Regions from separate parts of the Arthrobacter sp. R3-55 genome, predicted to be linked through region 1. Evidence: predicted binding sites of a transcription regulator. Region 1 holds the regulator's gene; the other holds the start of a gene.
What was found. Region 1 encodes LexA, which represses DNA repair genes until DNA is damaged. Its sites were predicted from a motif close to TCGAACANNTGTTCGA; they were not measured.
Positions count from the first base shown of each region.

Region 2: M1D51_RS00660 (shikimate dehydrogenase) is a predicted target of LexA. The motif match lies at 2,479-2,494, and genes of this name have one in related genera.

Region 1 is NZ_CP096423.1:3,043,377-3,049,710, reverse strand. It holds gene hflX (GTPase HflX) at 1-1,262, shown strand, start outside; gene M1D51_RS14075 (ATP-dependent DNA helicase) at 1,255-3,315, shown strand; gene lexA (transcriptional repressor LexA) at 3,312-4,055, opposite strand; gene M1D51_RS14065 (LysM peptidoglycan-binding domain-containing protein) at 4,403-4,762, shown strand; gene M1D51_RS14060 (histidinol-phosphate transaminase) at 4,841-5,959, shown strand; gene hisB (imidazoleglycerol-phosphate dehydratase HisB) at 6,006-6,334, shown strand, end outside.
Region 2 is NZ_CP096423.1:132,981-139,314, forward strand. It holds gene M1D51_RS00650 (MFS transporter) at 1-1,321, opposite strand, end outside; gene M1D51_RS00655 (IclR family transcriptional regulator) at 1,527-2,297, shown strand; gene M1D51_RS00660 (shikimate dehydrogenase) at 2,592-3,497, shown strand; gene M1D51_RS00665 (bifunctional sugar phosphate isomerase/epimerase/4-hydroxyphenylpyruvate dioxygenase family protein) at 3,497-5,371, shown strand; gene pcaH (protocatechuate 3,4-dioxygenase subunit beta) at 5,425-6,294, shown strand; gene pcaG (protocatechuate 3,4-dioxygenase subunit alpha) at 6,299-6,334, shown strand, end outside.

The DNA of each region.
Region 1 (6,334 bases):
GCGTCGTCTTGGCAGGATTGTGGACCGAAGGCACGCTGGCCGATGCAGAGAATTCGCTGCGTGAGCTCGCTGCCCTGGCAGAGACTGCCGGTTCGGAAGTCCTCGACGGCCTGGTGCAGCGGCGCACGAAGCCGGACCCCGGGACCTTCCTCGGTTCGGGCAAAGCCCAGGAACTCAAGGAGATTGTTGCTGCCACCGGTGCGGACACCGTGGTGGTGGACACTGAGCTGGCTCCATCGCAGCGACGCGGCCTTGAAGACATCGTCAAGGTCAAGGTTGTCGACCGGACCACATTGATCCTGGATATCTTCGCCCAGCACGCCAAGAGCCGTGAAGGCAAGGCTCAGGTTGAGCTGGCCCAGCTTGAGTACCTGCTGCCGCGCCTTCGTGGTTGGGGTGACTCCATGTCCCGCCAGGCCGGTGGCCAGGTGGGCGGCGCAGGGGCGGGCATGGGCTCGCGTGGTCCCGGTGAAACCAAGATCGAACTGGACCGTCGCCGGATCCGCACCCGGATGGCCAAGCTCCGGCGTGAAATCGCAGCCATGAAGCCGGCACGGGAGACCAAACGTGCCAATCGTCGTCGTAATGCAGTTCCCTCTGTTGCCATTGCCGGCTACACGAACGCCGGCAAGTCCTCCCTCCTGAACCGTCTTACTGACGCCGGGGTCCTGGTGGAGAACGCCCTGTTCGCCACCCTGGATCCCACCGTTCGTAAAGCGCAGACGCCCGATGGCATCGGTTACACGCTGGCGGACACTGTGGGGTTTGTCCGTTCACTGCCCACGCAGCTGATTGAGGCCTTCCGTTCCACGCTGGAAGAGGTGGCGGACGCCGACCTGATCCTGCACGTCGTGGATGCCTCACATCCGGACCCCGAAGGCCAGATCGCTGCTGTCCGCGCTGTCTTCACGGAAGTGGATGCCCGCAAGGTGCCGGAGATCATCGTCCTGAACAAGGTCGATGTCGCGGATCCCTTCGTGGTGGAGCGCCTCAAGCAGAAGGAACCCCGGCACGCAGTGGTTTCCACCCGCACTGGCCAAGGCATCGCGGAGTTGCTGGAAGAGATCAGCCAATCCATTCCCCGTCCAGGCGTGCGCTTGGAACTGCTCATTCCCTACGACCGTGGCGAAATGATCAGCAAACTGCACAGTTCCGACTCTGAGATCCTCACCCTCGAACACGAGGAAAACGGGACGCGCGTGGTGGTTATGGTCCGCGAAGGACTGGCAGCCGAACTGGAGCCATTCATTACCAATGGTTGAGAAGGTGGCGGCGGACGCCGTCGAGTCGTTGGGGGAGAAAACCACCCTCGAGTTGTTGGACCGGGCTGTTGCCGGCATGGGCGGTCAAAGCCGTGCCGGTCAGCATGAAATGGCCAAACATGTCACCAGGGCCATCGAAACCGGCGAACACCTGCTGGTCCAGGCGGGAACGGGAACAGGAAAGTCTTTGGCGTACCTGATTCCCTTGATTGCACATTCAATGGACAGCGATAAACCGACTCTGGTATCCACCGCCACCTTGGCTCTCCAAACGCAGATTGTGGGCCGCGACTTACCGCGGCTGCTGGAGAACATCAACCCCGCTCTTGAACGGCCAGTCAAGGTTGCGCTGGTCAAGGGCAGGGCAAACTATGTCTGCCGGCAAAAGCTTGAAGGCGGCTTCCCCAGTGAGGAACCGTCCGAGGGGCAACTGTTTTCCTTGGGCGAGGACACCAGTGTCCCGCATTTTGCTGCCTCCATGGGAGGACCTCAATCCCAGCTGGGCAAGGAAGTGGTCCGGCTCCGGGAGTGGGCGGAAAAGACCGAAACCGGCGACCGTGACGAGCTCATGCCCGGCGTCACTGACCGTGCTTGGAGACAAGTCTCCGTGACGTCCATGGAGTGTCTCGGCGCGCAGAAGTGTCCCCTCGCGGAAGAGTGCTTCAGCGAGCTGGCAAGGTCGCGCGCAGGTGAAGCCGACGTCGTTGTCACCAACCACGCCATGCTGGCCGTGAGCGCCTTCGAGGGTTTGGCTGTGCTGCCTGAGTACGACGTCGTGGTGGTCGATGAGGCCCACGAGCTGCAGGACCGTGTGACCGGTGCGGTCTCCGGGCAGCTGTCCGTTGCCATGGTCCACGCGGCGGCCTCAAGTGCCCGCAAGCACACCGCCATCACCGTGGATGCCCTCAATGCTGCTGCCGATCGCCTGGATATGGCCATCGCGGGTGTGCCCAACGGACTTCTGCCCAGTGGGCTCAATGACGAACAACTCGATTGCCTGGACCAGTTGCGGGATGCCACGCGAGCGGCGCTGTCCGATTCCAAGACGGACTCCTCAAACGCGGTCGACGGCGGCAGGCAACTGGCGCGCTCACGGCTCATGCTCATCCTGGAGTTGTGTGAGCGCATGCTGGCAGCCAAGGAAAACCGGGAAGTCGTGTGGTTCTCTCGGAACAGCACTTTTGACCCCCAACAGGGATATTCCCAACCCGACGAGACTGCGCCTGCACTTATCAACATCGCTCCGTTGAGCGTTGCGGGCCGCTTGCGGGAGGGCTTGTTTGCGGGCCACACGGTGGTGCTCACCTCTGCCACGCTGGCCATAGGCTCGGCATTTGAGCCGGCCGCAGGTGGCCTGGGGCTGATTGGCGATGGGGCCCCCGGCTGGACGGGTATCGACGTCGGATCGCCCTTCGATTACCCCAAGCAAGGCGTGCTTTACGTGGCCAAGCACCTGCCCAAGCCTGGCCGGGGAACCTCGCCCGAGGCCCTGGACGAGTTGGAAGACCTCATCCGTGCCTCCGGTGGGGGAGCATTGTGTCTTTTCTCCTCGCGACGTGCGGCCGAAGAAGCTGCGGACGCCATGAGGCTGCGCCTGGACGTCAGCATTCTCTGTCAGGGTGAGTCCACTATGGCGGCCCTGGTGAAACAGTTCGCCGACGAACCCGATACCTGCCTTTTCGGAACGATGTCGCTCTGGCAAGGCGTGGATGTGCCGGGCGGTTCGTGCCGCCTGGTGGTCATCGACCGCATTCCCTTCCCGCGTCCGGATGACCCCCTGATGACTGCGCGCTCACGTGCAGTGGCACAATCGGGCGGAAACGGATTCATGGCCGTTTCAGCGACCCATGCAGCCATCCGTCTTGCCCAAGGTGCAGGTCGCCTCATTCGATCCACGGGCGACAAAGGTGTTGTAGCGGTTTTGGATTCCCGGCTCTCTACCGAACGCTATGGAGGCTTCCTGCGGGCCGCCCTGCCGCCATTCTGGGCGACGACGGACAGGAAGGTCGTGCGGGGCGTGCTGGAGCGGCTGGGGTCCTCCAAGGCCTCCTAGAGGGAACGCAGGACCGAAACAACCTTGCCCATGATGGTGGCTTGGTCGCCGAGGATGGGTTCGTACTGGGTGTTCTGGGGTAGCAGCCACGTGTGGCCGTCGCGCTGCCTGAAGGTCTTGACGGTTGCTTCGTCGTCCAGCAGGGCGGCAACGATGTCGCCATTGATGGCATCGTTCTGCCTGCGGACAACTACCCAGTCACCATCGCAGATCGCGGCGTCGATCATGGAGTCGCCGGCTACCTTGAGCATGAACAGCTCACCGTGCCCTACAAGCTGCCGGGGCAGCGGTAGGACGTCCTCCACTGTCTGGTCGGCAAGGATGGGTCCGCCGGCAGCGATCCGGCCAACCAACGGCACCATGGCGGTATCGCTGGCACTGGCAAGCTCAGTGACGGCGAGGCCTCCGGTGCTGCGGAGGGTTGCGGGCGCTTCCACTCCAGGAATGGGTCCACCATCCAAAGTCAGCGGCATAAGGACTTCCATGGCGCGCGGACGCTTGGGGTCCCTGCGGAGGTAGCCAAGCTTCTCCAACTGGGAAAGCTGATGCGTGACGCTGGACAGGCTTGCCAGGCCAACGGTGTCGCCAATCTCACGCATGCTGGGTGGATAGCCGTTGTCATTGACCGAGCGCTGGATGGTTTCCAGGATCTTCTTCTGCCGGACGGTCAGGCTCTTGGGACTCTTTTGAGGCTGCTGGCTCCGCAGGGGTGCCCCGCCGCCGGTGGCTTTCGCTGCCATGTTCGCCAATGCCTTTCCATTCCGCCCGGAGTGCCCCGGGGACGTCAGGGTCTGCAAAAAAATGTCAGACCCTCCTGTTCCACTGAAACAGTGCTGTTTCTTCACTCAAACGTAGGGCAGCCACAGGCGTTTATCAAACATTTGTTCTAGCGAGTCTCGACACCGTTCGTTGATAAGTGCTAAAAATGTCATAGCAAGGTTCGAATATGTGTTCTATAAATCTGCTCCAGGCGTTGGATGTTCGAACGAGGTGTTCGAACAGACGGCGCCGGGGCAGGGGAACACACAGAATTGGCAGCCATGTACCGGCACCCGGCGCACGGCAATAGCTCAGAAGGGCTCAGCTCATGTCCGCAATCACTACGTTCGCTGATTTCCGCACCACCCAGGCGCCGGCGCGCCTGCGCCTGACCCGACGGGGGCGGATGGTCTTTTTCGGCATCCCGGCCATGCTGCTGGTTGCCGCATTGCTGAGCCTTGCAGGCTTTATTACCTCACCTGCCAAAGCTTCGGATTCGCAGGCGCAACTGCAGCCGCCCGTCGCCATCACCGTGACGGTCCAGCCGGGACAGTCGCTCTGGGGCATTGCCGGCGCCGCTGCTCCTGAGCGGGATCCCCGCGACGTCATCGCTGAGATCATCCAGCTCAACGACCTCCGTGGGGGCCGTATCCAGCCCGGCCAGCAGCTGTTCGTGCCGGCAAATTAGTTCGTACCGTCGGTATGTGAGCCGGCCGCCCTGCGTCACAGTTAGTCGGCAGTCCCGGCAGCCCCTTAAACTGTCTTGGTGAGTGACCAGCTTGAGCGACTAGACCGACTACCCCTTCGGACCAACCTGCGTGGACTTAGCCCATACGGCGCACCGCAGCTTGACGTCCCCATTTTGCTCAACGTCAACGAAAACACCCATGGCGTCCCTGCCGACGTGCAGGCGGCCATCACGGAAGCTGTTGCTGCCGCCGCCACCGGCCTCAACCGCTACCCGGACCGGGAGTTTACGGAACTTCGGGAGTCCCTGGCCGAATACCTCGGCCACAACCTCACCCCGGACAACATCTGGGCGGCCAATGGATCCAATGAGGTTCTGCAACAGATCCTCCAGGCGTTTGGCGGCCCCGGACGAAAAGCCTTGGGATTCCCGCCCACGTACTCCATGTATCCCTTGCTTGCCAGTGGCACTGATACGGAATACGTCAGCGGCATCAGGGCTGAGGATTACGGACTGGATGCAGAATCAGCCGCCGCGCAGGTCCGGGATACGGGCGCCAACATTGTTTTCCTGTGCTCACCCAACAACCCCACAGGTACAGGGCTGACCCTTGACGTCGTCGAGGCCGTTTACGAGGCCGGCGAAGCGAGCCGTGCCATCGTGATCGTCGATGAGGCCTACCACGAGTTCGCGCACGACAACACTCCGAGTGCGCTGACGCTGCTGCCCGGACGCGAGCGTTTGATCGTCTCCCGCACCATGAGCAAAGCGTTCGCCCTGGCCGGCGCCCGGCTGGGCTATATGGCTGCAGCTCCCGAGGTCACGGATGCCATCAGGCTGGTCCGCCTCCCGTACCACCTATCCGCTGTCACTCAGGCAACCGCCCTGGCTGCGCTCAACCACCGCGAAGCCCTCATGGCCGACGTTGAGGACATTAAGGTCCAGCGCGACCGCATCGTGACCGAACTCCTGCGCATGGGACTAAAGCCTGCGGCCTCGGACTCGAACTATGTCTTCTTCGGTGGGCTCGAGAACCCGCACGCCATCTGGCAGGGCCTGCTTGATGCCGGAGTGCTGATTCGCGATGTCGGTATTCCGGGCCACTTGCGGGTCACCGCGGGAACCGAACCGGAAACTACGGCTTTCCTCGAGGCGCTGGAAGCGCTGCTGGATGGCCAGGCGCCACAGTCCGCCTAAACTTGTCTATAGACCCACCCCACTCTTCGTGTATAAGGACGTCCCAATGAGCGAAACCGGCGCCACGCCGTCCGCTGCCCGTACTGCGCGCATGGAGCGCACCACCAGCGAATCCTCGGTCCTGGTGGAGATCAACCTGGACGGGGCCGGTGTCTCGGACATCAGCACCTCCGTACCGTTCTATGACCACATGCTGACTGCCCTGTGCAAGCACTCGCTGATTGACATGACCGTCAAAGCCACAGGCGATACCCACATTGACGCCCACCACACGGTGGAAGACGTGGCCATCACCTTCGGCGAGGTCCTGCGCACCGCTTTGGGCAACAAAGCCGGCATTCGTCGCTTTGGCGAAGCCACGGTTCCGTTGGATGA
Region 2 (6,334 bases), 1.9 Mb from region 1:
GCTTGGGCAGGCCGAGCTCGGCGGTGGGAGTTTTGGCTGATTCGCGGGCAGTCATGGCAGAGACGGCTGCGATCACGCAGATCACGGCGGTGAAGATGGAAATCTGCACCCAGCCGCCCGGTTTGGTTCCGCCCAGTGCGGTCACGATTGCGGGGGCGAACCCTGCCATAAGGAAGCCGAGCTGGGTTCCGATGGCGAGGCCGGAGAAACGGACCTTGGTGCTGAACATTTCACCGTAGAAGGACGGCCAGACGGCGTTGGCTGCAGCGTAGCCGAAGGAGAAGAACACCACGGAGACCAGGAACATCAGCGGTACATTGCCGCCTTCGAGGGTCAGCAGGAAGACCGGGGTCATGATGGCGCTGGCGAAGGCGCCATAGATAAACACTGGCTTCCGGCCGATCTTGTCCGCGAGCATGCCGAACAGCGGCTGGGTTCCGAGGGCCACCACATTGGCCACAACCACCAGCCACAGGGTGATGGTGCTGCTGACGCCGGCAACATCCTGGGCGTACTTGATGGCCAACGTTCCAAAGACTGTGCTGACTGCGGCGATGAAGGCGCAGCAGACCACGCGGAGAACATCGCGCCAGTGCAGCTTGAGGAGATCGGCTACGGGGAGCTTGGAGATTTGGTTGTTTTTCTTGGCTTCAGCGAAGGCCGGGGGCTCGTGCAGGGTGCGGCGGATGAAGAAGGCCACCAGGACCACCACAGCGCTGAGCCAGAACGGGATGCGCCAGCCGATGCTGTATTTGATGTCGTCGGGCAGTGCCACTACGGGAATGAAGACCAGCGCGGCCAGGATTTGGCCTCCCTGGGTTCCAGTGAGGGTCCAGGACGTAAAGAAGGATCGACGGTTGTCCGGGGCGTGTTCCAGTGTCATGGAAGAGGCACCTGCTTGCTCGCCGGCGGCAGAAAGCCCTTGGCACAAGCGGGCAAGTACCAGCAGGACCGGCGCCCACCAGCCGATGGTCTTGAAGTCCGGGAGGCAGCCGATCACAAAGGTGGCTGCGCCCATGAGGACCAGAGTGAACATCAGGACTTTTTGCCGGCCGATCCGGTCACCAAAGTGTCCCAGAATCACTGCTCCCACGGGGCGGGCAACGTAGGCGAAGCCGAAGGTCGCGAACGACATGATGGCCGCATTGGCATCGGCGGAGGGGAAGAAGACATGGGGGAAGATCAGGGCCGCGGCAGAGCCGAAGATGAAGAAGTCGTAGTACTCGACCGCGCTGCCCAGGAAGCTGGCAAGCGCTGCTTTCTTGGGGGTTCCGGCGGCGGTTTCAGTGCCTGGCGTCGCTGACGGCATTGTTTGGCTCATGGGTGGTTCCTTCTGTGACGACGATGTCGCGAATCTGGCTTCTAGGGGGAGACCCAAGCGAGGTGCGGCCGGTCGATCCCTCACAAGTAACCACATGGTGAGAGCTACTTGTGTAATACAGCAATAGTGGCTGTGAGTGGGGTCACTTGTCAAGAGATGTCACCACCATCTAGAAATAGCTCTCACATTGTGAGAGCATCAAGTCATGAGTGTGAAAGAGGACACAAAGACCGACATGGTCGGCAAGGCCTTGAGCCTGTTGGTTTTACTGGGCAATGAACCGCGCGGGGCGAGCGCGGCAGATCTGGCGAGGAGTGCAAACCTTCCGTTCAGTACCACGTACAGGCTGCTGGGCTCCCTGACGCGAGATGGCTTTGTTGACTACGAGCCCGACGGACGGCGCTATCACCTGGGATTGCGTGTCTTCCAGCTCGGCCAGCGGGTCTCGAATCATCACGGCTTCGCGGCCACCGCATTGCCGGTCCTCCAGAGGGTCACGGAGAGCACGCATGAGGCCACCATCCTCTCCGTTCGGGATGGAAACCATCACCTCACCGTCAATAAGGTGGACGGCCCCAAGACCTTCCGGGTGACCAGCGATCCCGGTCATCTGGGTGCGCTGCACACGACGTCGGTGGGCAAGGCGATCGTGGCGTTCGAGGATGAGATTGAGAGGAAGCGACTCCTTGAGGAGCTCCCGTTGGAGCCGTTGACCGAGCGTTCCATCACGGATCGGGACGCGTTTAGGGCGGAAATTGAGCAGGTTCGCCGCCAGGGCTATGCCGTCATGGACGAAGAAAACGAAATCGGGATGCGCGCCGTCGCAGTCCCTGTCCTCAACTCCCAGGGGCACGCCTTTGCTTCCGTCGCCACGGCGGTGCCGGTGTTCCGGATGAGCATGGAAGAACTGATCGCACACGTCCCCACGCTGCAGGAAGCCGCGGCTGAGTTGTCGGCCCGCCTGCCCCAGCGCTAGCCCTCGTTGCGAGGCCCGCTTTGCGCCCCAAACTCACCCGCAGGTACGCAGAGCGGGCCCCGCAACGCACCCCCCCTTCGTTGCGAGGCCCGCTTTGCGCCCCAAACCCGCCCGCAGGCACGTAAAGCGGGCCCCGCAACGCACCATCACACCAACTATCCATCGCCAAGATGTTCGCGATAAGAACAAGCGTGCGGAATATGAACACTTGTAGTAACCTCAATAACACCCGGTCAGGCGGCGCCCTCCAAAAGTGCCAAATGCCCGCGGTGCTGAAGTCAAAGGAGCTTTAGGATGAGCAACCGAGCCGAGTCCGTTCTGGTGGGCCTCATAGGCGAAGGCGTCATGCCCTCGCTCACGCCGCCCATGCATGAACGCGAAGCCGATGTGCAGGGCCTTCGCTTGCTGTACCGCCCCATCGACCTGCTGGAACTCGCGTTACCGGCCACCGCCGTCGGGGATCTCCTGACCGCCGCCCGGCGCATGGGCTACAACGGCCTCAACATCACGCATCCGTGCAAGCAGTTGGTGCTTGAGCACCTTGATGAAATTTCCGACGACGCCCGTCGGCTGGGTGCCGTCAACACAGTCCTGATCCAGGACAGCCGGCTGATCGGCCACAACACAGACTTCTCCGGTTTCGGCTCGGCGCTCGCTGAGGGGCTCCCGAACGCCACACTGGATCGCGTGGTCCAGCTTGGTGCGGGAGGTGCCGGCTCCGCCGTCGCCTACGCCCTCCTCACCGCCGGCGTCAGTACGCTGGACCTTGTAGACATGGACCCGGCCCGTGCAGCAGAACGCGCTGCGGAACTGGGTGCTCTCTTCCCGGACGCCACGGTCACGCCCCGGAGTACTGCAGAGCTGCCGGGGATCATGCCGCTGGCTGATGGATTGGTGCACTGCACCCCGATCGGCATGGCCGCCCACCCCGGACTTCCCTTGGACATCGAAATGCTGGAACCGCGCCACTGGGTGGCGGATATCGTCTACCGGCCCATCGAAACGCAGCTGGTTCGCCAGGCGCGCGCCAAGGGCTGTGACGTCCTCGACGGCGGCCGGATGGCGGTCGGTCAGGCGGCCGACGCTTTCCAACTCATCACCGGCCGCAAAGCCGACCGGGAGCGGATGCGGGCACACTTCCTTGAGCTGATCGCGGCGGAAGACTCAGCCGCCCCGCAGCTTGCGAAGGCGGGCCGCTGATGCGCACAGGAATCGCAACGGTCTGCCTGTCCGGCACTCTGAAAGAGAAAATGCAGGCCTGCGCCATTGCGGGGTTCGACGGCATCGAGATCTTCGAACAGGACCTGGTCACCTCGCCGCTCAGCCCTGAGGAAGTCCGCAAAATGGCCGCGGATCTTGGCTTGGGCCTCGATCTCTACCAGCCGTTCCGCGACTTCGACGGCGTCACTCCGGACCTGCTGAAGGCCAACCTCAAGCGGGCAGAGGCCAAGTTCAACCTGATGGAACGCCTTGGCATGGACACCATCCTGGTCTGCTCCAACGTTGCCACGGCAACCATCGACGATGATGACCTCCGGGCTGAACAGCTGGCCGAACTCGCCGGGCTGGCGGGGGATCACGGCGTCAAAGTTGCCTACGAAGCACTGGCTTGGGGCAAATACGTCAACGACTACGAGCATGCGTACCGCCTGGTGGAGATGGTGGACCACCCCAACCTGGGCACCTGCCTGGACTCGTTCCACATCCTGTCCCGCGATTGGGACACCGCGCCCATCGAGGACATCAACGCGGAGAAGATCTTCTTCGTCCAGGTAGCGGATGCCCCCAAGCTCTCCATGGACGTGCTCTCCTGGAGCCGGCACTACCGGGTTTTCCCCGGGGAGGGCCAGTTTGAGCTCGCCAAGTTCATGGGCCATGTGGTCCGCGCAGGCTACACGGGCCCGGTCTCGCTCGAAGTGTTCAACGACGTCTTCCGCCAGTCGGACACCGATCGCACGGCCGTGGACGCCATGCGCTCCCTGATCTGGCTTGAGGAGCAGAGTGCCGCATGGCTCGCAAGCACCTCCGCGGAAGGGGGAACCGACGCAAAAGCCGGGCTCCGCCGTCGTTATCCCATGGAACTTGCCACGCTGCCCAAAGTGGACGAGCCCGCCGGCTTCAACTTCGCCGAGGTCAAAGCTGACGACACCGCACAGCTGGAGAAGCTCCTGGGCCAACTCGGGTTCGCGTTCGAGGGGCGGCACCGCACCAAGGACGTCCAGCTCTGGACCATGGGCCAGGCCCGCCTGATCATCAACGAGCAAGCGGCATCCCACGCGGAACCGGCTATCGCCGCTTTGGGGTTCGACGTCGACTCCCCAGTGATTGCCTCCGCCCGCGCCCAGCAGCTCAAGGCACCCGTGGTGGCCCGCAAGGTCCAGGCCAATGAGGAAGTCTTCCAAGGCATCTCCGCTCCGGACTCCACGGAGATCTTCCTGTGCCAGGGAAGCCCGGACGGCACTGCGGCCTGGACGCACGAATTCGGTGAGGGGTTGGACCGGTCCACGGCAACGCAGAACGCCGTGATCGACCACGTGAACCTCGCCCAACCGTGGCAGCACTTTGACGAAGCTGTCCTGTTCTACACCAGCGCCCTTGCCCTGGAACCGCAGCCCTTCGCTGAAGTCCCAAGCCCCAGCGGCCTGGTCCGCTCGCAGGTCATGGAGACCGGCAACGGGGCAGTCCGCCTGGTGCTGAACCTGGCGCCGGCGCAACAAGCCCAGGAAACATCCCGCAAAACGTACCAGGAACACATCGCCTTCGCCGTGGACGATCTCGTGGCCACCGCCCGGTCCGCCCATCAAAGAGGCCTTGAGTTCCTGCAGATTCCGGCCAACTACTACGAGGACCTGGACGCCCGGTTCGATCTTGAACCCGGATTCCTGGCCACCCTCAAGGAGCTCAACCTCCTGTATGACCGGGACGCCAACGGCGAATTCCTCCACTTCTACACCGCCACCGTGGGCAGTGTGTTCTTCGAAATGGTGGAACGCCGGGGCAACTACGACGGCTACGGGGCGCCCAACGCTCCGGTGCGCCACGCCGTCCAATACGACTCGCTCCACCGGGTGTAAACCCACCGCCGCCCCGCAAGCCAAGAGAAACCATCAACCGAAAGGAGCCGGCCGTGCCACACGAACAGACAGCACAGGCGCTCGAATCCGAGGAACTCGTGCCGCCCGCAGAGCCGCAGGCCGCCCACCAAGCCAAAAAGGTGGAAACCCAGGCGGATCTCAGCGCCGAGATCAAGGGCATCGGGGACCGTTACGCCGAGGCGCTGAAGAACGGCAAAGGCCCGGAGACCATGCCGCGGCTGGACTACGCTCCTTACCGCAGCAGCATTCTTCGCCACCCCACCAAGAGCCTGCACCACGCGGACCCGGAAACCATTGAGCTCTACTCGCCGGCGTTCGGACACCAGGACGTGCACGCACTGGAGTCGGACCTGACCATCCAGCACAACGGCGAACCGCAGGGTGAACGCATCATCGTCGCGGGCCGGGTCCTCGATGGAGACGGCCGCCCGGTGGCCGGCCAGCTGGTGGAAATCTGGCAGGCGAACGCATCAGGCCGCTACATCCACAAGCGCGACCAGCACCCTGCACCCCTGGACCCGAACTTCACCGGCGTCGGGCGTTGCATCACCGGCGACGACGGCTCCTACAGCTTCACCACCATCAAACCCGGCGCCTACCCGTGGAAGAACCACCTGAACGCCTGGCGTCCGGCGCACATCCACTTCTCCATGTTCGGCTCGGAGTTCACGCAGCGGATCGTCACCCAGATGTACTTCCCGGGCGACCAACTGTTCCCGCTGGACCCCATCTACCAGTCGATCGTGGACCAGGACGCCCGCGACCGTCTCGTGGCACAGTATGACCACGAGCTCACCAGCCCCGAATGGGCTCTCGGCTATAAATGGGACATCATCCTGACCGGTTCCAAGCGGACCTGGACCGAGAACGAAGCATTCGGCGACGCCGGGGACGAGGAGTAAGCGCATGAGCAAGCTGGCACCCACACCGGGACAGACCGTA